DNA from 3 places in the Streptosporangium vulgare genome. Region 1 is predicted to be linked to each of the others. Evidence: riboswitches for the same ligand, from Rfam matches in the RefSeq annotation. Region 1 holds a riboswitch; each other region holds the start of a gene.
What was found. Region 1 has a riboswitch for S-adenosylmethionine ahead of ACFFRH_RS00045 (glutathione S-transferase C-terminal domain-containing protein). Riboswitches for the same ligand answer to the same signal wherever they lie in the genome.
Positions count from the first base shown of each region.

Region 2: another riboswitch for S-adenosylmethionine. It lies ahead of thrC (threonine synthase); the one in region 1 lies ahead of ACFFRH_RS00045 (glutathione S-transferase C-terminal domain-containing protein).
Region 3: another riboswitch for S-adenosylmethionine. It lies ahead of ACFFRH_RS33945 (aminotransferase class V-fold PLP-dependent enzyme); the one in region 1 lies ahead of ACFFRH_RS00045 (glutathione S-transferase C-terminal domain-containing protein).

Region 1 covers NZ_JBHMBS010000001.1:2,347-10,056, reverse strand. Annotated here, with positions in the region: gene ACFFRH_RS00060 (ABC transporter permease) at 1-278, opposite strand, end outside; gene ACFFRH_RS00055 (ABC transporter substrate-binding protein) at 275-1,906, opposite strand; gene ACFFRH_RS00050 (FAD/NAD(P)-binding protein) at 2,011-3,768, opposite strand; gene ACFFRH_RS00045 (glutathione S-transferase C-terminal domain-containing protein) at 3,765-4,700, opposite strand; SAM riboswitch class IV at 4,740-4,852, opposite strand; gene ACFFRH_RS00040 (DUF402 domain-containing protein) at 4,905-5,426, shown strand; gene ACFFRH_RS00035 (ABC transporter permease) at 5,589-6,341, opposite strand; gene ACFFRH_RS00030 (ATP-binding cassette domain-containing protein) at 6,334-7,380, opposite strand; gene ACFFRH_RS00025 (TetR/AcrR family transcriptional regulator) at 7,481-7,710, shown strand, end outside.
Region 2 covers NZ_JBHMBS010000047.1:496-8,205, forward strand. Annotated here, with positions in the region: gene ACFFRH_RS42265 (cold-shock protein) at 195-395, opposite strand; gene ACFFRH_RS42270 (MoaD/ThiS family protein) at 786-1,061, opposite strand; gene thrC (threonine synthase) at 1,084-2,376, opposite strand; SAM riboswitch class I at 2,391-2,533, opposite strand; gene ACFFRH_RS42280 (S1 family peptidase) at 2,745-4,277, opposite strand; gene ACFFRH_RS42285 (RNA polymerase sigma factor) at 4,661-5,218, opposite strand; gene ACFFRH_RS42290 (alpha,alpha-trehalose-phosphate synthase (UDP-forming)) at 5,448-6,872, shown strand; gene ACFFRH_RS42295 (MFS transporter) at 6,954-7,710, shown strand, end outside.
Region 3 covers NZ_JBHMBS010000023.1:97,919-105,628, reverse strand. Annotated here, with positions in the region: gene ACFFRH_RS33955 (acyltransferase family protein) at 1-732, opposite strand, end outside; gene ACFFRH_RS33950 (NADH-quinone oxidoreductase subunit D) at 750-1,934, opposite strand; gene ACFFRH_RS33945 (aminotransferase class V-fold PLP-dependent enzyme) at 1,952-3,259, opposite strand; SAM riboswitch class IV at 3,312-3,427, opposite strand; gene ACFFRH_RS33940 (TerC family protein) at 3,661-4,548, shown strand; gene ACFFRH_RS33935 (cytochrome P450) at 4,586-5,785, shown strand; gene ACFFRH_RS33930 (SAM-dependent methyltransferase) at 6,007-6,972, opposite strand; gene ACFFRH_RS33925 (Rossmann-like and DUF2520 domain-containing protein) at 7,304-7,710, shown strand, end outside.

The DNA of each region.
Region 1 (7,710 bases):
TCTCCGTGGAGCAGGCGGAGCAGATAGTCGCCGTACTGCTGGAGCGGGGAGCGGTCCAGCCCCCACTCGGCGATGATCTGCGCCCGCCGCTCGGGAGTGTCGAGGCCGTCCCCGATGAGCACGTCGACCGTCTCACCGGGGACGAGCATCAGCGCGAGGTAGGCCGCGGTGGCGGCGCCCCAGAGCACGGCGACGCCCGCTCCGAGCCGCCGGACCACCGGGCCGAGCCACCCGGCGGCGGCCAGCCCCCGCCGCCGGGTGAGTGTGAGAGTGCTCACGTCCCTGTCCGGACGTCGTAAGCACTGTTGGGAGTGCCGGAGACCGGCTCGAAGGTGACCCCGGCGCCGTAGGCGATCTGGTCGGCGGGCACGTAGACCGGGAGCAGGATCGCCTCGTCGGTGACGACGAGCTTCTGCACCTTCGCGTAGAGCTCCTTGCGCTCGGCGAGGTCGGCGGTGGCCGACGCGGCGGCGAGCAGCCTGTCCAGCTCGGCGCTCTCGAACTTCGTGCGGTTGATCGCGGCGCCCTTCGCCAGGATCAGGTTGAGCGCCGCCCCGGCGTCGGTGTCGCCGCGCGAGTTCTCGAAGACCTCGTACTCGTTGTCGTCGATGGCCTTCTGCGCGGTGCCCTGGTCCACGATCCTGACCTGGAAGTCGATCCCCGCGCTCTGCTTGACGGCCGCCTGGACGGCCTGGGCGAGGACGTCGCGGCGGTCGCGGACGAACGGAGCGGCGTTGACGGTCCGCACGGTCAGCCTCCTGCCGTCCTTGACCCGGAAGCCCTCGGCGTCGCGTTCCTTCCAGCCCGCCTCGTCGAGCAGCCGGTTGGCCCGCGCCGGGTCGTTGCCGAAGGTCTTCTCCAGCGAGGGGTCGTAGAACCGCGGGCTGCCCTGGCCGATGACGCTCCAGGCCCGCTTGGCGGTGCCCTGGTAGACGGAGTTGAGCACCGCGTCCACGTCGAGGGCGTCGCGGAACGCCTCGCGGACCCGCTTGTCGTCGAACGGGGGGCGGGAGGTGTTGAAGTAGTAGGAGAACGCGCTCCCGGAGTTGAGGCTGGTCTCCAGCCTCAGCTCGGGGTCGCTCCTGATGAGGCCGACCTCGGTGGCGGGCACGCCCTCGATCACCTGCACCTGCCCGGAGGTGAGCGCGCCGACGCGGACCGCCGCCTCGGGCAGGAAGCGGTAGGTGAGGTCGGCCAGGTGCGCCGGTCCCTGGTGGGCGGCGCCGGTGGGCGGCCAGTTGTAGTTCGGGTTGCGCCTGTAGTGGACCTCCTGGCCGGGGGTGAACCGGTCGAGGATGAACGGCCCGGTGCCGACCACGTCGACGCCGCCCGCCTTGAGGTCCTTGGCGTTCTTCAACGACTTCGGGGAGACCTGGCCCGCGTACGGGGAGGAGAGGAAGTCGAGGAACAGCCCGTCGGGGGCCTTCAGCGTGACCTTCAGGGTGTGCGGCGCGGTCGCCTCCGCCTTGCCGAAGTTGCGCAGCTGGATGGCGCTGACCGCGGCGTTGTAGCCGGGCGAGACGAGCTGGTCGAGGTTGGCCTTCACCGAGGCGGCGCCGAACCTCTCGCCGTCGTGGAAGGTGACGTCGTCGCGGAGTTCGAAGGTGTAGGTGAGCCCGTCCCCGGAGACCTTCCAGGACTTCGCCAGCCACGGCAGGAACTCGCCGTTCTCGCCCCGGGCGATCAGGGCGTCGAACTGGTTGTGGACCAGCAGGCGGGCCTTGTTCTGGCCCCACTGGTGCGGGTTGAAGGTGATCGGCTGAGTCTCCACCGCCCACACGAGCGACCCCCCGTCGCCACCGCCGCCCTCGCCTCCGGCCGCCGCGCCCGGGGCCCCGCTCTCGGCTCCGCACGCCGCGAGCGCCAGCACCCCGGCGAGCGCCAGGGCGCCCCATCGCAACTTCACGTTCTTCTCCTCGCGCTTTCCCGGTGCCTGGTTCTGTACGACGTGCTCTGGTGCGGGGTGCCCGGCCGGTTCGGTGACGCGCCGGCCGGGGCGATCGGGGCGGTTCACGCGACGTGCCGTCTTATCTGGGTTCCGGCGGCCTCGGACAGCACGATCCGGGCGAGGGCGTCGGCGTGGCGGAAGAGCGGGGCGTTGAGGCGGGGCCTGGCGAAGCCGCCGGTGGCCCGGCCGCCGACGACCCAGGGGCCGAAGGCGAACCTGCGGGGGTGCGGGGTGCCGGACCTGTCGAGCAGGCGGCGGTCGGCGGGCCGTACGTTCACCAGGCCCGACTCCTCGTCGAGCTCGCCCCGGTCGCGGAGCGCGGAGACGAGCGGGTCGACGGCCCGGCTCACGCTGGGCGCGGGCAGCCTCGCCTCGACGAGGGTGGTGGCCGTCACGCCGCCGGGCACGGTGGGGGTCTGCGCCCGCCAGCGCCCGTCGTGGTGGTCGACCTTGACGTTCGCGCCGAGGAAGGTGACGACCCCCGCCCTGGCCAGGGCGCGCAGCTCCTCCAGCCGGGGTCCCGGCGGGCCGCTGGCGACGTAGCTGAAGAACCCGGCGAACCACGGGTCGGAGATGCCCAGCTCGGCGAGGACCCCGTAGACGGAGAGCAGCCCGAGGATCATCGCGTGGTCGGCGCTGTGCGCGGGGTCGGAGCGCCGCTGCAGGTCGACGGCGAGGTAGCCGTGCATCCACTTCTGCAGGCCGGCCTGGTCGCCGAACCGGATGCCGTCCAGCGGCCGGTCGAGCCGGTCGAAGTCGAGCCGGTCCAGGTGCCGGGGCACGGTCTCGCGGATCAGCTTGCGCATCCCGAGGCTGCGCCACTCCTCGGCGGCGAAGCCCTCCTCGAACTCCGCCCAGCCCAGCTTGACGCGCTTGGGGTGGGAGGTGATGAGCTCGTGGTAGTAGGCGAAGGCGAGCTCCTTGGCGACCAGCGGCCACACGTCCCGGCGGAAGTTCCACGGCCCCTCGCCCAGCGCCTCGCGGGTGAGGAAGCGCGGCACCGGCGGGCGGGCGCCCCTGAAGGGGTAACCGGTCTTGGAGTGGTACGGCACGCCACGCCGCGACCCCACGTGCATGAGGGGCTCGCGCCCGCTGGGCAGGTAGACCAGCTCCCCGTCGTACTCGCGGACGAACCGGCCGCCCCGGCCCGAGGTGAGCAGCACCATCAGGTCGACAAAGGCGAGCCCCATCCCCCGCATGATCACCGGCTCCCCGGCGGGGATGCCGTCCAGGTCGAGGTCCGCCGCGTAGCCGGTGGGCAGGTAGCGCAGCCCCGAGCGCGAGGCCAGGCCGGCGAGCGCGCCCTCCTCGCTCGTCGGCGTCACGTCGCCGTGCCCCTGGGCCAGGATCACCGCGTCGGCCTCGATCGTCCGGCCGTCCTCCAGCGTCACCGCCTGCCCGCCGGGGACGTCGGTGAGGTCGACGGCGCGGGCGGCGTGCACGTGCACCCGGACGCCGCGCGGGGCGTTCGCCACCGCGTGCCGGAAGACGTGGGAGAGGTAGCCGTTCTGCGCCGGGCGGGAGGCGAACCTGCCGGGGTCGCCGCCGAGCCACTCGGCCAGCGTGGGCCCGGGGCGGATCGGCCCCTCGCAGCGCACCGACTCGTCGGTGAAGAGCGTCACGTCGGCGGCGGCGGAGTTCATCCAGAGCAGGTCCGGCTGGTCGTGGCGCCAGACACGCCCGCCGCCCGGCGGGTGGGGGTCGATCACGTGGACGTCCAGCGACGGCCAGCCGAGCAGGTCGGCGGCGTTGGCGCAGATGCGCTCCACCAGGCAGGTACCCGTCGGCCCGGCGCCGACGACGGCGATCGAGGCGCTCATACGGCGGCTCTGCGGTGCGGCTGGTCCCAGTCGGCGTGCAACGGCTCGACCGGGATCCGCCAGGCGTCGGTCTCGCCCGACGGGCGGGCGATGACGGTGAAGTCGGTGTTCTCGCGGAAGGCGGGGTGGGCGTACAGGTCCCTGGCGTAGGCCCACAGGTTGGGGAAGGCGGTGAGCGGACGCTCGCTGATCCTGGCCGCCGGGTTGTCACTCAGGTCGAAGCGGAGCAGGGTCGGCCAGAGCCGCACGTCCGGCTCGGTGATCCCCGAGCCGAACAGGAACCTGCGGTCGGCCAGGCGGGCGTCCAGCTCGTCCAGGAAGGCGACCACGGCCCCGCGCGCCTCGGCGTACCCGGCCTCGGTGGTCGCCGCCGCCACCCGGCCCGCCGCCGTGTTGACGATCTCGTAGATCCTCGTGTTGAGCTCGTCGATCTCCGGCCTGAGCTCCTCCGGGTAGAGGTCGGCGTCGGGGTCGCCGCCGAACCGGGTGGCCAGGTCGATCGTGATGTCGGGGAAGTCGTTGCTCACGATGCGGCCGGTCCTCCTGTCCCACAGGACCGGCACCGAGACGTGCCCGTCGAAGCCGGGCTCGGTCACCTCGTACGCCTGCCGCAGGAGGGTGAACCCGTTGACCGGGTCGGCGCCGCGCCGCTCGCGGAACGCCCACCCGCGCCCGTCGCGCTCGTCGTCGACGTAGGAGAGCGAGACCACGTCCTGGAGTCCCTTGAGGGAGCGCACGATGGCCGCGCGCTGCGCGTACGGACAGACGGCCGCGACGTAGAGGTGGTAGCGCCCCGGCTCCGCGGGGAAGGCGGGTGTGCCGATCCGCCCCTGGAAGGGATAACGCGGGCCGGGCCTGCCACCGGGCCGGTAGTGGCCGTGGGTGTCGAGGTCGACGGGGCTCGCGTGGTTCAGTGTGCTGGTCTTCGACATGTGGCACTCCCGGGCATGTCTCGGTGACCCTGGTGAAGGGGTCCGCGCTTGCGGCACGCCCACCGTGCCGCCCGGTCTCCCCCGGGGGCACCCCGCCGCGGTGCGAGGGTTGCCGGTCAGCCAGCCGGGGCTTCTCACTGACACTCTTAACCTATTTAGAAGGTAGGAAATACATAGATCTCTGTCAAGCCTTAATGTCGGGGAATGTCCTATGAGAGCGTGAACGTGGTCTACCGCAAGTACGACGGGTCACTGCACTGGCACCACCGCGGCCTGTTGCTCGGCGAGGACGAGCACGGGGTGTGGACGGGCTGCGTGGCCGACTCCAGCGGACACAAGGGCGACGGCCCCGCGGTCCCCTGGCCGCATCCGTTCGTGATGCTCTTCCCCCGCGACGCCTGGTGGACGGCCGCCTTCAACGCCGCCCCGCACAAGCACGAGATCTACTGCGACATCTCCACGGTGCCGGAGTGGAGGGACGGCGAGGTCACCATGGTCGACCTGGACCTCGACGTGATCCGGACCCGCCGGAACCTGCTGAAGGGCCGCGCGAGCCGGGTCTTCCTGGACGACGAGGACGAGTTCGAGGAGCACCGGGTGAAGTACGCCTACCCGCCCGACGTGGTGGAGCGGGCCCGCGCCTCGGCCGCCTGGCTGATGGAGGCCGTCACCGCCCGCACCGCCCCCTTCGGGGACACGCCGCACTGGCTCACCCTGGTCAGCTGAGCCTGGTCACCCGGGTCCCCGAGTCCCCCGCCGCCGGCCCGCCGGGCCCGGTGGTCTCCGGCGCGACGCCTCCCTCGCGGGTGGCGGGGACGGCGCGGGTGGCGAGGATGCCGAGGGCAGCGCAGCCGCGCCACCGGCACCGCCCTCGGCATCCCCGCCACCTCAGCGGGCGCGGCGGCGGAACAGCCTGCCGGAGAAGACCGCCGAGAGCAGCAGGAGACCGCCGCACCAGGCCAGCGCCTTCCACGGATCGTCGCCCACGGGCCGGCCGAGCAGCAGGCCGCGCACGGACTCGATGATCGGCGTGGCCGGCTGGTTCTCCGCGAACCCGTGCAGCCACTCGGGCATGGTGCGCACCGGGACGAAGGCGCTGCTCGGGTAGGGCAGGAACATCACGAAGAAGGTGAAACCGCCCGCCGTCTCCGGCGTCCTGGACAGCAGGCCGACCACGGCCGAGACCGCGGAGACGGCCAGGACGAACACCACCAGGATGCCCGCCGCCCCGGCCCAGCCGGACAGGTCCGCGTCCGCCCGGAAGCCGAGCGCGAACGCGACGACGAACACGATGACGAGCGAGACGAGGTTGCGCGCGGTGCCGGCGGCCACGTGCCCGCCCAGGAACGCCGCGCCGCCGACGTCCATCGACCTGAACCTGTCGACGATCCCCCGGCTCATGTCCTGGCTGACGGCGACCGCGGTCAGGGAGGCGCCGTAGGAGGCGCACATGACGAGGACGCCGGGGACGGCGTAGGTGACGTAGTCGGTGCCGGTCTGGATCGCGCCGCCGAACAGGTAGACGAACAGCAGCATGACCATGACGGGCAACAGGAACGAGGTGATCAGCGCGTCGAGGTTGCGCAGCGACAGGCGGACGGCGCGGCCGGTCATGACCGGCCAGGCGACGAGGTCAGACACCGGCCCGCCTCCCGTCCTCAGCGATGGTGCCGGACACCCGCCGCTCCCCGTCCGTCACTGCATCCATCGCGGCATCCATCACGGCGAGGTCAGACACCGGCCCGCCCCCCTGTCCGTCGGTGTCCGTCAGAGCGAGGAACGCGTCGTCGAGCGTGGCGCCCCGCACGGTGAACCTCTCGACCGCCGAGCGCCCCGGGTCCACCTCGTCCAGCAGGGCGCGGATCTGCGCGGCGCTCCCGTCCGTGGCCGCCCCGACTGTCAGCCTGCCGGGATCGGCGTGGACGGCACGCGCCCCGAGGACGCGCGTCACCTCGGCGAACGACCGGGCGTCGGCCAGGACGAGGTCCAGCCGCCAGGCGGCGACCCTCGCCTTGAGCTCGTCGGCGGTGCCCTCCGCCACCACCCGCCCGCCGTCGAGCAACGCGATCCTGTCGGCCAGGCTGTCGGCCTCCTCCAGATACTGGGTGGTCAGGAAGACCGTGGTGCCCGAGCCGGTGAGGCGGGTGATCACCTCCCACATCGCCTGCCTGCTCCGCACGTCGAGTCCCGTGGTCGGCTCGTCGAGAAAGATCACCGACGGCGCGCCGACCAGCCCCGCGGCCAGGTCCAGGCGTCGCCACATGCCCCCCGAGTACGTGCCGACCCGCCGCCCGCCCGCCTCGACCAGGTCGAACCGCTCCAGCAGCTCGGCCGCCCTGCGGCGAGCCCCTCTCCGTGACAGGCCGGACAGGCGGCCCATCATCCGGAGGTTCTCCTCGCCGGTGAGCAGCTCGTCGACCGCCGCGTGCTGGCCGGTCAGGCTGATGGCGCGGCGGACGCGGCGGCGGTCGCGTACGACGTCGAACCCGGCGACCGTGGCCCGCCCCGCGTCCGGCGTGACCAGCGTCGCCAGGGTGCGCACGGTCGTCGTCTTGCCCGCGCCGTTGGAACCGAGCAGCGCGTACACGCTGCCCCTGGCGACGCGCAGGTCGACGCCGGTCAGGACGGCGACCCGGCCGTAGGACTTGGTGAGGCCGGTCACCTCTATCGCTGGTTCCACTACCCCTCCTGTGTATGGCGTACGCTCTACTGTTTATGGCATACGCGGTATTGCGTAAGATATACACTCACGGGAAAGGACGGTCAAGCCCGGGAGCGCGATGGAAGTGCCGGAGAGCGTGGAGATCGCCTGGGGGTTGCGCGAGCGGCCGGGCAAGGGTCCCAAGCGCACCCTGAGCCTGGAGCACATCGTGGAGGCGGCCCTTCGGGTGGGCTCGGCGGAGGGGCTCCCCGCGGTCTCGATGAGCAAGATCGCCGCCGAGCTCGGTGTCTCCACGATGGCCCTCTACCGCTACGTCACCTCCAAGGGCGACCTGCTCATGCTCGTCAC
Region 2 (7,710 bases), on a different contig from region 1:
CGTGCGCCCCCCCGAGCGCCCGTACGGTCACACGCCCGCGGCCACACGTCCCGTACGGTCACACGTCCCGTACAACGCGAAAGCCCGGCTCGCCGGTTGGGGGAGGCGAGCCGGGCTCAGGCGGTGAGGATCCAGCGGACTGCGATACCGCGGGATCCACCGGTTCTTCCCTGCGAATTCACGAAACGGCTGTGTCAGACCGCCCTGACGGACTCCGCCTGGGGACCTTTCTGGCCCTGGGTGATCTCGAACTCCACCCGCTGGCCCTGCTCGAGGGCACGGTAGCCATCCATCATGATTGCGGAGTAATGGACGAACACATCCTTACCACCGTCTACCGCGATGAAGCCGTAGCCCTTGTCCGCGTTGAACCATTTGACGGTGCCCTGCGCCACTTGCGACTCCTCTTACTGGTCTTAAGGACGACGCCCATTCCTCTCGCGAAGTCCTCAATCGCCGGACGGACTTCGCCACGTCGATCGTTCCGACCATACCTGTGGGAAGCGGTAGGGCAACAGAGTCAAGCACCAAACTACCTCTTTACGAGAGCTTTTAGTACGAGACCAGAGTTTCATTATCACTATTAGTTAGTTAAGGGTTACATTACCCATCCAGTCCACAAATGTGAGCTTGGGTCATAAAACACGGCACCCGCCCGGCCGGGGCCGGGGGGGGGGGGGGGGGGGGCGCGCCCTCCGCCGGGCGGGGGCGGGGCGGGTGCCGTGGGGTCGTGGGCGCCCCTGGGGGCGGCGCTGGGCGGTCAGGGCCGCGCCAGGGCGGGAGGATCAGCCTCCGGCCACCGCCGGGATGATGGAGACCTGGGCGCCGGAGGGCGTCGCCGTGTCGAGGTTGTCGACAAATCGGACGTCCTCATCCCCGACATAGACGTTGACAAAACGTCGGATCTTCCCCGCTTCGTCAAGAATCCGGGCGCCGATCCCCGGGAAGTCCGCGTCGAGCTTCTGCAGAACATCGCGCAGGGTCTCACCCTCTCCGTTCACCTCGGCCGCACCATCGGTGTAAGTCCGGAGAATCGTCGGAATCCGCACAGAAACGCTCATAATTCAGTACCTTTCACGATTTCTAGGCGATAGCCGCACGGAATGCGTCAAGAGAAGGCCGAATCACCGCGGTCGGTCGCGCCTCCGCGGCCACCGCGTCAAGGGTCTTGAGACCGTCGCCGGTGTTGAGGACCACCGTCTCGGCGTCGGGGTCGAGCGTGCCCGAGGCGACCAGCTTGCGCAGCACCCCGACGACGACGCCCCCGGCGGTCTCGGCGAAGATGCCCTCGGTCCTGGCCAGCAGCCGGATCGCGTCGACGATCTCGGCGTCGGTGACGTCCTCGACCGCCCCGCCGGTGCGGCGGGCGATGTCCAGGACGTACGGGCCGTCGGCCGGGTTGCCGATCGCCAGCGACTTGGCGATCGTGTCCGGCTTGACCGGGCGGATCACGTCGTGGCCCGCCTTGTAGGCGGCGGAGACCGGGGAGCATCCCTCGGCCTGGGCCGCGAAGATCTTGTACGGCTTGTCCTCGACCAGGCCGAGCGCGATCAGCTCCTTGAAGCCCTTGTCGACCTTCGTGAGCTGCGAGCCCGACGCGACCGGGATGACGATCTGGTCGGGGATGCGCCAGCCGAGCTGCTCGGCGATCTCGTAGGCCAGGGTCTTGGAGCCCTCCGCGTAGTAGGGCCGGAGGTTGACGTTGACGAAGCCCCACTGGTCGCCCAGCTCGTCGCCGATGAGCTCGGAGCAGAAGCGGTTCACGTCGTCGTAGGTGCCCTCGATGCCGATGAGCCTGCCGCCGTACACGGAGGCCATGACGATCTTGGCCTGCTCCAGGTCGGAGGGGATGAACACGCAGGCGTCCAGCCCGGCCCGCGCGGCGGCGGCGGTCACGGCGCCGGCCAGGTTGCCGGTGGAGGAGCAGGAGAGGGTGTGGAACCCGAAGTTGCGGGCCGCCTCGACGGCGATGGCCACCACGCGGTCCTTGAAGGAGTGCGTGGGATTGCCGGAGTCGTCCTTCACGTGCAGGGAGCGGATGCCCAGCTCGCGGGCGAGGTTTCCGGCGTTGACGAGCTTGGTCCAGCCGGGCGCCATGTTGGGCTTGGTGGCCACGTCCTCGGGGACGGGCAGCAGCGAGCGGTAGCGCCAGATGTTGGTCGGCCCCTCGGCGATCCGCTCCCGGGTCACACGCCCGAAGTCGTACGCGATCTCAAGGGGCCCGAAACACTCGTTACAGGCGAAACTGGGGCCGAGGTCGTAGCGGGCACCGCACTCCCGGCAGGAGAGGGCCACGGCGGGGCCGAAGCGCGCGTCACGCGCGCCGTCGGCACGAGCGGAGGAGGTGGGGTTGTTCTCAGTGGTTGCGAGCGCCATGAAGCGAGGCCTTTCCCTCATCTTCGTCTGCGGACCACCCTGGTCACAGACCGGAATTGGCACCTGTCCCGGCCGACCTCGTTCAGATCACGAGTCTTGAACCGGGATGGTTGCCGGGGCTTCGCAGGGCCGGTCCCTCCACCCCTCTGGATGAGCAAATATTCAGTTGGGAACCTGACGCGCAGGTCCTAAGCACTCTACCCCGCCCCGCCGCCCTCCTGGCTCCTTGTCTCACTGTGCGAGACATGACGTGTTATCCAGCGGACAAACGAACCTGGGACGCCGGTCGGGCGGCAGGCGGCCCCGGCGGGGGCCTCGCCCCCTCCCCGGTCGTCGCCGCCGGGGCGCGGACGGCGTCCCGGAACGGGTTACGGCGCCCTGAACCCCAGGATGTAGGCACCGGAGCCGGCCGAGGCGAACACCCGGTAGCGGTAGTAGCCGGGCGTGCCGGTGTAGGAGATCCTCTCGTCGGGCCCCGGACTGTCGGAGGTGGCGACGACCACCCAGCTCCTGCCGTTCCACTTCTGCAGGTACAGGTCGAAGTCGGGGCCGTCCAGGCAGCCGGAGTGCAGCCCCCTGACGGTCGACCTGTAGTAGAGACCCCTCGGCTGGTAGGCGGACTGGCCGGTGGTCAGGGTGCCGGTGTAGTTGTTCGGGAAGCCGGTGCAGGTGCCGGTGACCGGCGGGGGTGGATTGCCCGCGGTCGTCCTCAGGGCCAGGCCGTAGGCGGTGAGGATCGGGCCGATCGGCTGGAAGTAGGTGACACCGCCGGAGGTGCAGTCTCCGGAGCCGCCGGAGGTGACGCCCTGGGCCTGGTCGATGGCGATGAAGGAGCCGCCGGAGTCTCCGGGTTCGGCGCAGACGTTGGTGCGGGTCAGCCCGAAGACGGTGCCCTGGGGGTAGGTGACGCTGACGTCGCGTTGCTGGACGACACCGCAGTGGAAGTCGGTGGTGGAGCCGGACCGGCAGACCGAGGCCCCTTCGATGGCGACCTGGGCGCCGGCGACGGGTACGGTGCCGCCCTGGCCGTTGTCCACCTTCGGGGTGGCCGTCCAGTTGGCGTTGGTCGCGACCCAGGAGTAGTCGTTACCGGGGAAGGTCGATCCCTGGAAGGTCCCCTGGGTGACCCGGTTGAAGCCGGTGGTGGTGTTCCCGGCCCTTCCGCAGTGGCCGGCGCTGACGAAGCCCTGCTGGGTGCCCTTGAGCACGGAGAAGCCGATCGAGCAGCGGCTGGTGACGCCGATGTAGTAGGCGTTGCCGCCCACCAGGTCGTACAGGGGCAGGGGAACCTCGGCGGTGGGCAGTACGACCACCGCCTCCGTGTCCACGCCCGCGCTCGCGACGAAGTTCTGGGCGATCCCGGGTTGCGGGGAGAGGACGACCACCTTGTTCCTCTTCACGTCGACCAGGCGCACGCTCGACACGAGTCGCTGCGGGGGCAGGGTCTCGTCGATCTTCTTCTTGATCGCGGTGAGCTCCGCCAGCGATCTGGGGACGACCTCGGCCTGGGCGCCCGCCTCGAGGATCACGGGGATGTCGCCGACACTGGTGGTGCCCGCCACCAGGGTCTGCGCGACGCTCCCCTGAAACCAGGTACCGCCGAAACGGGGGCCGAGTCTCCTGGCCAGATGTGCCGCGACCGGGGTCAGGCGGGCCTCGTTGAGCAGGCGGATCCGGGCCTGGGCCGGGGTCAGGCCCAGGTCGCGCTCAAGTGCCTCCAACATGCCCGGCGGCGGTTCCAAAGGGGCCGACGCGGTGGACACGGCGGTGGTGGCGGACGGGGCGGCGGGCACGACCGGGGCACCCGTCGCGTGGCGTTCGGCACCGGCCGGTACGGCGGCCAGGGCGAGCGCGGTGACCGTCAGGACACATGCCGCGGTGACAGCGTGTCTGCGGGACATATGATCTCTCCTCGACCTGGGCTTTCATGGCGGGAGGGGAGATCGCCCCATATCTCTGGTCGATCACGTGATATGGGCAACGCCACCATAGATCAGGCGAGGTCACCGAGGCCGCGCGCCACACGGGAGTGTTCTCGAACGGCTCCCACCGTCCGGCCACCCGGCCGTTCCCGGCCGGGTGGCACCGCGACCGGCCAGGGGCCGGACAGGGGCCGGACAGGGGCCGGACAGGGGCCGGACAGGGGCCGGACAGGCGGCCGGAACCCGAGTGGCCCGGCGGGCGCGGGGAAAGCCGGGCGGCGGCCGGAAACCGGGCGGCCGGACAGGCACCCGGAAAGCCGGGCGGTGGTCAGAAGCCGAGCCTCCGGAAAGCCGGGCGGCGGTCAGAAGCCGTAGGCGTCGCCCAGGGCGCCCTGGACGTACTTGCGCGCCTGGTGGATGCGCGACTTGGCGGTGCCCAGCGGGATGCGCAGCTGCTCGGCCACCTCGTTGTAGTCGAGCTGGCAGATGTCGCGCAGCACCAGCGCCTGGGCCAGCTCCGGCTTCTCGGCCTCCAGCGCCTCCATCGCGTCGAGCAGGTCCAGCCTGGACCCGGCGATCACGCTCACCCGGGCGACGTCCGGCTTCTGCAGCGGCAGCTCGTCTGAGCTCTGCTCGGCCGCGCGGCGCTTCAGCGAGCGGTAGGTGGTCCTGGCGCAGTTGGCGGTCACGATGTGCAGCCAGGTGCTGAACCGGGCGCGCCCCTCGAAGCGGCCGATGTTGCGTGCCACCGCGAGCAGGGTGTCCTGACAGGCCTCCTCGGCGTCCTGCCGGAAGGGCAGGATCCGGCCGCAGTGCCTGAGCACGGCGGGCTCGATCCGCTTCAGCAGCTCACCGAGAGCGCGGTGGTCACCTTGGGCGGCCGATCGGGCCAGGTCCTCGGTCGTCTCGTCCAGCGCCATCACGGGCCCCCATCAGCGGTCACGGTCGCTGGACATCCTACGGTCGGGGATCGCGAATGGTGACCTCCCTCCCCGCCACAAAAAGGGCGACAAGGCGGGGTTCATCACTCCACCTGCTGACAAGAGCTGACACAATTCGATGAACGCCCTTACTTCCTGGACCCGAAGAGCGAGGACATCCCGACCAGGCGCCGGTTAACCTTGGGGTCTCCACGCTCAAGGAGAATCGATGAGCGCGATCCTGGTGGCCTCCAACCGCGGCCCCGTCTCCTTCACCCTCTCCGAGGACGGCTCGCTGTCCATGCGCAGGGGAGGTGGCGGCCTGGTCTCGGGCCTGTCGGAGGTCGCGAAGGACCTCAACGTCCTGTGGGTCTGCGCGGCGCTGTCCGACGGCGACCGCGGCGCCGTGCGGCTGGCGCCCGGCGGCCGGCTCGACCAGGCGGGCTACGACACCGGGGCGCTGCGGATGCTCGACATCCCCCCGGCGACCTTCCACCGCGCCTACAACGCGGTCGCCAACTCCACCCTCTGGTTCGTCCACCACCTCCTGTACGACATCCCCAACAGGCCGCACTTCGACGCCAGGTTCCGCCGGGAGTGGGAGTCGTACCAGTCCTACAACGAGGCGTTCGCGATGGCGCTGGCCGAGGAGGCCCCGCACGGGGCGCGGGTGATGGTGCAGGACTACCACCTGAGCCTGGCCCCGGCGATGCTCAGGGGGGAGCGCCCCGACCTGCGGGTGGCGCACTTCTCGCACACGCCGTGGGCGCCGCCCGAATACTTCAACCTCCTCCCCGACGACGTCGCGACCGAGCTCCTCGAAGGCATCCTGGGCGCCGACCACGCGGGCTTCCTCACCGCCCGCTGGGGCGGGGCGTTCATGGACTGCTGCGAGACGGTGCTCGGCGCGCGGGTCGACCGCGAGGAGCGCACGATCACGCACGCGGGCAGGACGACCCGGATCGGCACCCACAGCCTGGGCGTCGACGGCAAGGCGCTGTGGACCCGGGCCTCCGAGCCCGACGTGGAGTCCCACATGGCCGCGCTCCGCGCCCAGGTGGGCGACCGCAGGCTGATCGTGCGGATCGACAGGACGGAGCTGTCGAAGAACATCGTGCGGGGCCTGGTCGCCTACAAGCAGTTCCTCGCGGCCCACCCGGAGTGGCACGGCCGGGTCACGCACCTCGCCTTCGCCTACCCGTCCCGGCACGACCTGCCCGAATACCGCGAGTACACGGCGGCGGTGCAGCGCTGCGCCGAGGAGATCGAGGACGAGTACGCCACCGAGGACTGGGACCCGCTGATCCTCAACGTCGACGACGACTACCCGCGCTCGCTGGCCGCCTACCGGCTGGCCGACGTGCTGCTGGTCAACCCGATCCGCGACGGCATGAACCTGGTGGCCAAGGAGGGGCCGATCCTGTCGCCGCACAGCGCGCTGGTGCTGTCACGGGAGGCCGGTGCCGCCGCCGAGCTGGGCGAGCACGCGCTGACGGTGAACCCCTACGACGTCTCGGCCACGGCCGCCGCGCTGCACGAGGGCCTGACGATGCCCTCGGACGAGCGCGCCAGGAGGGGCGTCCTGCTGGCCGCCGCGGCGACCGCGCTCCCCCCGCACCGGTGGTTCGCCGAGCAGCTCGAGGCCCTCGGGTGAGGCTCGGGGCGCCAAGCAGTTTTAGCCCCATATGAGATAGTTTTTGCAGCTATTTCACTTTTCGGCGTATGGGAGACCGAGTTGACCGCGATCGCGCCCGTCCGGCTGATCCGCGACCGCGCGACCTGGCTGATCTACCTCCAGCTCGGCGTCTTCGCCACCTACCTGTACGGCCTCAGCGCCGCGCTCCCGCTGCTCCGCCTCGACCAGGGCGTGTCCCAGGCGGTCGCCGGCCTGCACGGGACGGCGATGGCCGTCGGCGGCATCGTCATCGGCCTCGCCCTGCCCTGGCTGACCGGACGGATCGGCCGCCGGGCCGCCATCTGGATCGGGATGGCCGGGATGGGCTCCGGCACGCTCATGGTCGCGGCGGCCCCCACCCTGCTGCCGGTCACCCTCCTCGGGTACGGCGTCGCCAGCGGGCTGGCCTCGATCGTCCTGTACCTGGGCATGGCCGCGCTCGACGACCGGCACGGCCCGGCCGGCCCGGCGGCGATCAGCGAGGCCAACGCCGTCTGCGTGATCGTCGGCATCGGGGTCCCGTTCGTGGTCAGCGCCGCCGCGCAGAGCGCCTTCGGCTGGCGGGCCGCGCTGCTGGTGACCCCTCTGCTGGCCACGCTGCTCGCGCTGGTCATGGGGCGCGTACGGATCCCCGAGCCCCGGGAGACCCCGGACGGGGACGGGGGGCGGGAGACCCGCTTCGGCTGGCGGTTCTACCTGGCCTCGGCCGTGCTGTTCTGCTGCGTCGCGGCGGAGTTCTGCTTCAACCTGTGGGCGGCCAAGCTGTTCTCCGACCAGACCGGGATGCCCGCGGCGGTGGCCGCGACCGCGGTCGCGG
Region 3 (7,710 bases), on a different contig from region 1:
GACGAGCGCCGCCCCCGCCAGCCAGATCAGGGCCAGCACGTCGTAGTGCCGGTGCAGCCAGAGCGAGATCGGGAGCAGGGCGATCAGCACGAGGTAGACGCCGATGAACCAGAGCGGGCTGATGACGAGCAGGACCACGCGGTCCATCCACTCGATCCCGAACGCCCACGCCACGAGCACGCCGAACACGATCCAGGTCGCGGTCAGCGCCAGCGCGGGGATCGCGAGGCCCCGGATGCGCCGCGACACGAAGGTGCCGATGCCGACCCCGCGCTCGCAGGCCCGGTTCCACGACAGCAGGTGGACGTATCCGCCCACGTAGAAGAAGAGCGGCAGCACCTGAAGCAACCACGTCAGGATCCACAGCCCGGAGGTGAAGCCCAGCGGGCTCGTCGGCGAGGGGCCGTCGGGGCCCCACTGCAGGATCGTGAACGCCCAGTGCCAGACGACCACGACGATCAGGCTGAACGCGCGCAGCCAGTCGACGTACCGGTCCCGCCGCGGCCCGTCCGCGACCCCGGAAGCTCCGGACGACCCGGGATCCGGGGCCGCGGTGGTTCCGGCGCAAGGGGTCTCGGCGGCCCCCGGGACGGGAGTGGCGAGGGGGACGGAGGGGGAGATGGGGACGGAGGGGGAGATGGGGACGGAGGGGGAGACGAGGGCGGAGGGCGTGGGGGGTGCCGAAGGGGCCGCGGGAGTCGCCCTCTCCTGGTCCTCACCGGGTTCGATCATGCGGTTCCAACCGTGCCTTACTTGTCGATGTCGCCGACGACGAAGAACATCGAGCCCAGGATGGCCACCATGTCCGCGACGAGGTGGCCGGGAAGCATCTCGCGCAGCACCTGGACGTTGTTGAAGGAGGCCGAGCGGAGCTTCATCCGCCACGGCGTCTTCTCCCCGCGCGAGACCAGGTAGTAGCCGTTCAGGCCGAGCGGGCTCTCCGTCCAGGCGTAGGTGTGGCCCTCGGGAACCTTCAGCACCTTGGGCAGACGCTGGTTGACCGGCCCCGGAGGCAGGTCGAGGAGCCTTTCCACGCAGGCGTCCGCGAGGTCGAGGGAGACCTTCACCTGCTCCAGCAGCACCTCGAAGCGGGCGTGGCAGTCTCCGGCCGACCGGGTGACGACCTTCACCGGCAGCTCGCCGTAGGCGAGGTACGGCTCGTCCCTGCGCAGGTCGACGTCGACGCCTGAGGCGCGGGCGATGGGGCCGCTCACGCCGTACTGCATCACCGTCTCGCGGTCGAGGACGCCCACCCCGCGCGTACGGGCGAGGAAGATCTCGTTCCCGACGATCAGGTTCTCGATGTCGGGCAGCCGCCGCCGCACGTCGGCCACGGCCTGGGCGACCCGGCCCGTCCACCCCTCGGGGATCTCCTCCTTGAGGCCGCCGACCCGGTTGAACATGTAGTGCATGCGCCCGCCGGAGATCTCCTCCATCACGGCCTGGAGGGTCTCGCGCTCCCGGAACGCGTAGAAGACCGGGGTGATCGCGCCCAGCTCCAGCGGGTAGGAGCCGAGGAACATCAGGTGGCTGAGCACCCGGTTGAGCTCGGCCATCAGCGTGCGCGTCCAGACCGCCCTGACCGGCACCTCCATGCCGAGCATCCGCTCCACCGCGAGCACGACGCCCAGCTCGTTGGCGAACGCCGACAGCCAGTCGTGCCGGTTGGCCAGCACGATGATCTGCCGGTAGTCGCGCACCTCGAAGAGCTTCTCCGCGCCCCGGTGCATGTAGCCCACGACCGGCTCGGCCGAGCTGATCCGCTCGCCGTCCAGGGTGAGGCGCAGCCGCAGCACACCGTGCGTGGACGGGTGCTGCGGGCCGATGTTGAGGATCATGTCCTCGGTCGCGAGCTCCTTGCCGTGCGCCCCCCGCACGGCCTCGGCTCCCGCCCCCATTCCCACGCTCAGCTCGCGGGGCGCGCCTTCAGTCATAGGGCCATGCTGTCACGTCAGCCGCGCGAGGCAAGATCCCGCAGGGCGTCGATCAGCCGGTCGACGTGCTCGGAGGTCGTACCGATGCCGATGGAGGCGCGGACGGCTGAGGCGGTGACGTCGTCGCAGCCGCCGTCCTTGGCGCCCAGCAGGTGCCGTACGAAGGGGTGGGCGCAGAACTTGCCGTCGCGGACGCCGATGCCGTAGTCGCCGGACAGGGCCTCGGCGACCTCGCGGGCGGTGAAGCCGTCCACCACGAAGGAGACGATGCCGACGCGCGGGTGGTCCGGGCCCCACAGGGACAGCTCGTGCACGCCGGGCACGGAGGCGAGGCCCGCGCGCAGGCGCCCGAGGAGGCGCTCCTCCTCGCGGACCAGCGGGGTCCAGCCGGTGGCGGTGAGGGCGTCGCAGGCCGCGGCGAGCGCGACGGCGCCCAGCACGTTCGGGGTTCCGGCCTCGTGCCGGGCCTCGGGGTCGTCGTGCCACTCGGTGGCGTCGTCGTCCACGGCCCTCACCGCGCCGCCGCCCCGCAGGTACGGCTCGGCCTCGGCGAGCCAGTCGGAACGGCCGATCAGCGCCCCGGTGCCGAACGGCGCGTAGAGCTTGTGGCCGGAGAAGACCACGTAGTCCAGGTCGAGCGCCGTCAGGTTGAGGCGGCGGTGCGGGACGAGCTGCGCGGCGTCGACGAGGACGCGGGCCCCGTGGCGGTGGGCGATGTGGGCCAGCGCGGCGATCGGCCAGAGCTCCCCGGTGACGTTGGAGGCGGCGGTCACGACCAGCAGCTTGGGGCCGTCGATCGAGGCGAGGGCGTCGTCGGCGGCGCGGACGGCCTCGCCGGGGAAGGCGGGGGCCGCGAGCCGCACGACCCGGTCCCAGGGCAGCAGCGAGGCGTGGTGCTCGGTCTCGAAGACCACGGCGGTGGTGCCCTCGGGCAGGCTGCGGGCGAGCAGGTTGGTCGCGTCCGTGGTGTTGCGGGTGAAGATCACCGAGTCGTCGGGACGGGCGCCGACGAAGGCGCGGACCGTGTGCCTGGCCTGCTCGTAGCGGGCCGTGGTCAGCTGGGACGCGTATCCGGCGCCGCGGTGGACGCTGGAGTAGGCCGGGAGCGCGGCGGCGACGGCGGCGCTCACCGGCTCCAGACAGGGGGCGCTCGCGGCGTAGTCGAGGTTGGCGTAGCGGACGAGCCTGCCGCCCCTGACCGGGACCTCCAGGTCCGAGCCGAGCACGGCCGGGATCGGGCGGCCACCGGACGCGCGGGTCTCGGGAACGCTCACCACGGCGGGGGCGGGGCTCTCGGGGGCGGTGAAGATCGTCAGGGTGGACATGCCAGGGCTCCTTGGAGGTCATCGGACCCCAACCCATGACACAGGTGCCTGGAGCCCGCGCTTGCCCGGCACACCTCGTGCCGGACCAGGTCCTCACCCGGGGCACCCCGCCGCGGACGCGAGGGTTGCCGGCCAGCGAGCCGGGGCTTGTCACTGGCACTCATGACCTACGGGGGAACTATAACCGACACCCCGCGGTGCCCCGCAAGTCCGAAACGTGATCAACCCGATATCGGAGCCGGAGCGAGCGCCTCGGAGGCGCCCGGCGAATTTTGACAGCGAAGCGTGATGGCGCGGAAGGAACTCCGGGCGCCTCCCGGTCGTCCTGGCAGTCAGCCGAAGAAGCGTTCGGGCAGTTGGCCGACGGTGTGTTCATGCGCCGACCGACGAAGGAGTAAGCAATGGACTGGGTGACCAATCCGGAGATATGGATAGGGTTCTTCACCCTTGTCGCCCTGGAGATCGTCCTGGGAATCGACAACATCATCTTCATCTCGATCCTGGTGGGCAAGCTTCCGCCCGAGCAGCGCGACAAGGCCCGCAAGCTCGGCATCGCCGTCGCCCTGCTCAGCCGCCTCCTGCTGCTGCTGGCGCTGTCGTGGGTGGTGAGGCTCACGGAACCGATGTTCGAGGTCTTCGGGCAGGGGATATCGGGGCGCGACCTGATCCTGATACTCGGCGGCCTGTTCCTGCTGGGCAAGAGCGTCCACGAGATGCACGGCAGCCTGGAGGGCGACTCCGGCCACTCCGAGGGCAGGGTGGCCTCGTCCTTCACCTCGGTGATCATCCAGATCATGATCCTCGACGTCGTCTTCTCGCTCGACTCGGTGATCACCGCGGTCGGCATGGTCGACGAGCTGGGCGTCATGATCGCGGCCGTCATCGTCTCGGTCATCGTGATGCTGATCGCCTCCGGGCCGATCAGCCGCTTCGTGGAGCGGCACCCGAGCATCAAGATGCTCGCCCTGTCCTTCCTGGTGCTGATCGGCGTCGTGCTCATCGCCGAGGGGTTCGAGCAGCACATCTCCAAGGGCTACATCTACTTCGCGATGGCGTTCTCGCTGCTGGTGGAGCTGCTGAACATCCGGATGCGCGGCAAGGCGAGCAGGCGGAAGCCGGTCGAGCTGCGTTCCCGCTACGAGAGTGAGGACGAGGGCGAGGGCGAGACCGGCCCGGAGCCCCGGAGAACCCCGGGGACCCCGGGGGTCCAGGTGGGCCAGGCGGCTCCGGCGGGCCGGGCGGACGAGCCGGCCGAGGGGGGGAGGCCGGACGAGCGGGCCGGATCCTGAACCGGGGATCGCCGGGACCGGGGATTACGATGCCTACGTGCGCTTTGATCCCTGGAATCCGGAATTCGTCGCCCACCCCTACGACGTCTACGACGAGCTGAGGCGGGAGCGGCCGGTCAGCTTCTTCGAGCCGACCGGCCAGTGGCTGGTGGCCAGGCACGCCGACGTCAACGCGCTGCTGCGGGACCGCAGGCTCGGCCGCTCCTACCTGCACGTGGCCTCGCACCAGGAGTTCGGCAGGCCGGACGACCCCGACTTCCAGGATCCGTTCTGGCGGGTGATCAGGGCCGGGATGCTCGACGTCGAGCCGCCGGTGCACACCAGGCTCCGGCGGCTGGTGTCGAAGGCGTTCACCCCCCGCATGGTCGAGGCGCTCCGCCCCAAGGTCGCCCGGATGGCCGGGGAGCTGGTGGACGCCTTCGTCGAGCGCGGCGGCGGAGACCTGATCGCCGAGGTCGCCGAGCCGCTCCCGGTCACCGTGATCGCCGAGATGCTCGGCGTCCCCGAGGGCGACCGGCACCTGCTGCGGCCCTGGTCGGCCGACATCTGCGGCATGTACGAGCTCCAGCCGTCGGTCGAGGCCCAGCACACGGCCGTACGGGCGGCCGAGGAGTTCTCCGCCTACCTCGTCGAGCTGGCCCGCGCCCGCAGGGCCGATCCCGGCGACGACCTGATCAGCGCGCTCGCCCTGGTGGCCGACGAGGGGGACAGGCTCACCGAGGAGGAGCTGGTCGGCACCTGCGTGCTGCTGCTCAACGCCGGGCACGAGGCCACCGTCAACGTCACGGGCAACGGCTGGTGGTCGCTGTTCCGCAACCCGGCCGAGCTGGATCGGCTCCGCGCCGACCACTCCCTGCTGCCCACCGCGGTCGAGGAGCTGATGCGCTGGGACACCCCGCTGCAGATGTTTGAGCGCTGGGTGCTGGAGGACGTCTCGGTGGGCGGGATCGACATCCCGCGCGGCACCGAGGTGGCGCTGCTGTTCGGCTCGGCCAACCGCGACCCCGAGGTCTTCGCCGACCCCGCCCGCCTGGACGTGGGCCGGGCCGACAACCCGCACATCTCCTTCGGTGCCGGGATCCACTTCTGCCTGGGGGCCCCGCTGGCGAGGGTCGAGCTGATCGAGTCCTTCGGTGCCCTGCTGCGCAGGGCGCCGAAGATGGAACTCGCCGCCGAGCCCAGCTGGGGACCGGGCTACGTCATCCGCGGTCTGCAGGCACTCCAGGTGCGGGTCTGAGAGCCGGCCCGGCGCGGGTGGGAGTCCGAGAACCGGCCCCTCCAGGTGGGTTCTGAGAGCCGGTCCGGCGCGGGTGACATGGGTGCCGTCACACAGGCCGGGCGGTGCCCCGTCCGGCCGTGCGTGACGGCGTCCATGGCCGGGCGGCGCCACGCCCATCCCGTGGACGCGGAGCCACGCCCGCCCCGCGGACCCCGCCGGAACGGCATCGGCCCGGCGGGTCAGGGACGGCTCTGCGACAGCCAGCCGAACCCGCCGAGGCCGCCCGGGGCGATGAGCTCCGCCTCCTCCGAGGCCCTCGCGAGGGCCTGCAGGTAGCCGCGAGGGTCACTTGCGGCCTGCTCGATCGCCGGGCGGCCCCCGGTGACCCCGAGGGCGAGCAACGCCTCCCGCTGCGTGGTCAGCGCCGTCGTGACGGCCCCGGCGCTCTCACCGGCGGCCGCGCAGGCGTCGAGCGCCACGTGGGCGGTGATGTCGCACGAGCCGTCGGGCACGGGCGCGACCATCGACCCGTCGCGGTAGCCGGCCAGCGTGCCGTACGGCGGCCGGTCGTCCAGGGCGTGGGAGTAGTCGATCGCGACCGCCCGGCCGCGCGCCAGCCGTACGATCACCGACGCCCAGGCCCTGTCGCGCGGCCTGCCGATCTCGGCCCGCTCCCCGACGGCCCGCATCGGCCACCATCGGTCCAGCCAGGCGAGGTCCGCCTCGGAGGGCCTGCCGCCGAGACGCTCCTCACCGTCGGTGACGTTGACCATGACCAGCCGGGGCCCGTCGGCCGTCTGCTCGGCGATGTCGACCGGGACGTTGTCGAGCCACTCGTTGGCGATCACCAGCCCGTGGATCCCGTCAGGCGCGGCCCTCGCCCAGACGATCTCCCCGGGCAGCGCCGCCGGCCGGGGCGCCAGGTCGACCGCGGTCACCCGCAGCCTCGACCGGAGCGCGGGCGGCGCCGCGGCGAGCACGCCGGCCGCCAGCTCGCCCCCACCGGCGCCGATGTCGACCAGGTCGAGCGGGTCGGGGCCGCCGAGCGCCTCGTCGATCGCGGCCAGCTCGCGCAGCACGGCCTCGGCGAAGACGGGGGAGGCGCCGACCGATGTCCGGAAATGGCTGGAGGGGCGCTCCCGGAGATAGAAACCGCTTTCGCCGTAGAGCGCATGCTCCATCGCGGCACGCCAGGTGAGCCACACGCTCTCAGACGCTACCCGCCGCGGCGGGGGAACGAGATCGACTCGCGCTGACGCTTCGAGTGAATGCATGACTACATTCTGTCACCGGTTTGCCTGATCGTTGTCGACGCCGCCTCGGCGCGTCGCCGCCCGGATCGCCTCGTGAGCCGGGCCTGCGGGCTCTCCGGCGGGGCCTGTACGCTCCCGGTTCTCCCGGGCCGGGCCTGCGGGGGTCCGCTACCGACCGCTACCGACCGCTGCCGAACACGCGTCTTGCCGTGGGTGCGGCGGCATGGCCCGTTACGCTGGTCAATCGGGCACGGAGCCCCACATGGTCGAAGGACGGGACGTCATGGACGCAGTCGATCGCCCGGCACGGCTGGCCGTCGGAGTGGTTGGAGCGGGCAGGGTCGGTTCGGCGCTCGGCGCCGCGCTCGTCAGGGCGGGGCACCGGGTGGTCGCGGCGAGCGGTGTCTCCGACGCCTCCAGGGAGCGGGCGGTCGAGCGGCTCGGGCTCGTCCCCACCCGGCCGCAGGACGTGGTGGCCGGCGCCGACCTCGTCCTGCTGACGGTCCCCGACGACGTGCTGCCCGGCCTGGTCTCCGGCCTGGTCGAGACCGGTGCCGACCTGCGCGGCAAGCTGGTGGCCCACACCAGCGGCGCGTACGGCCTGGCCGTGCTGAACCCGGCGATCAAGGCCGGGGCGCTGCCGCTGGCGCTGCATCCCGTGATGACCTTCACCGGCCGCGACGACGACCT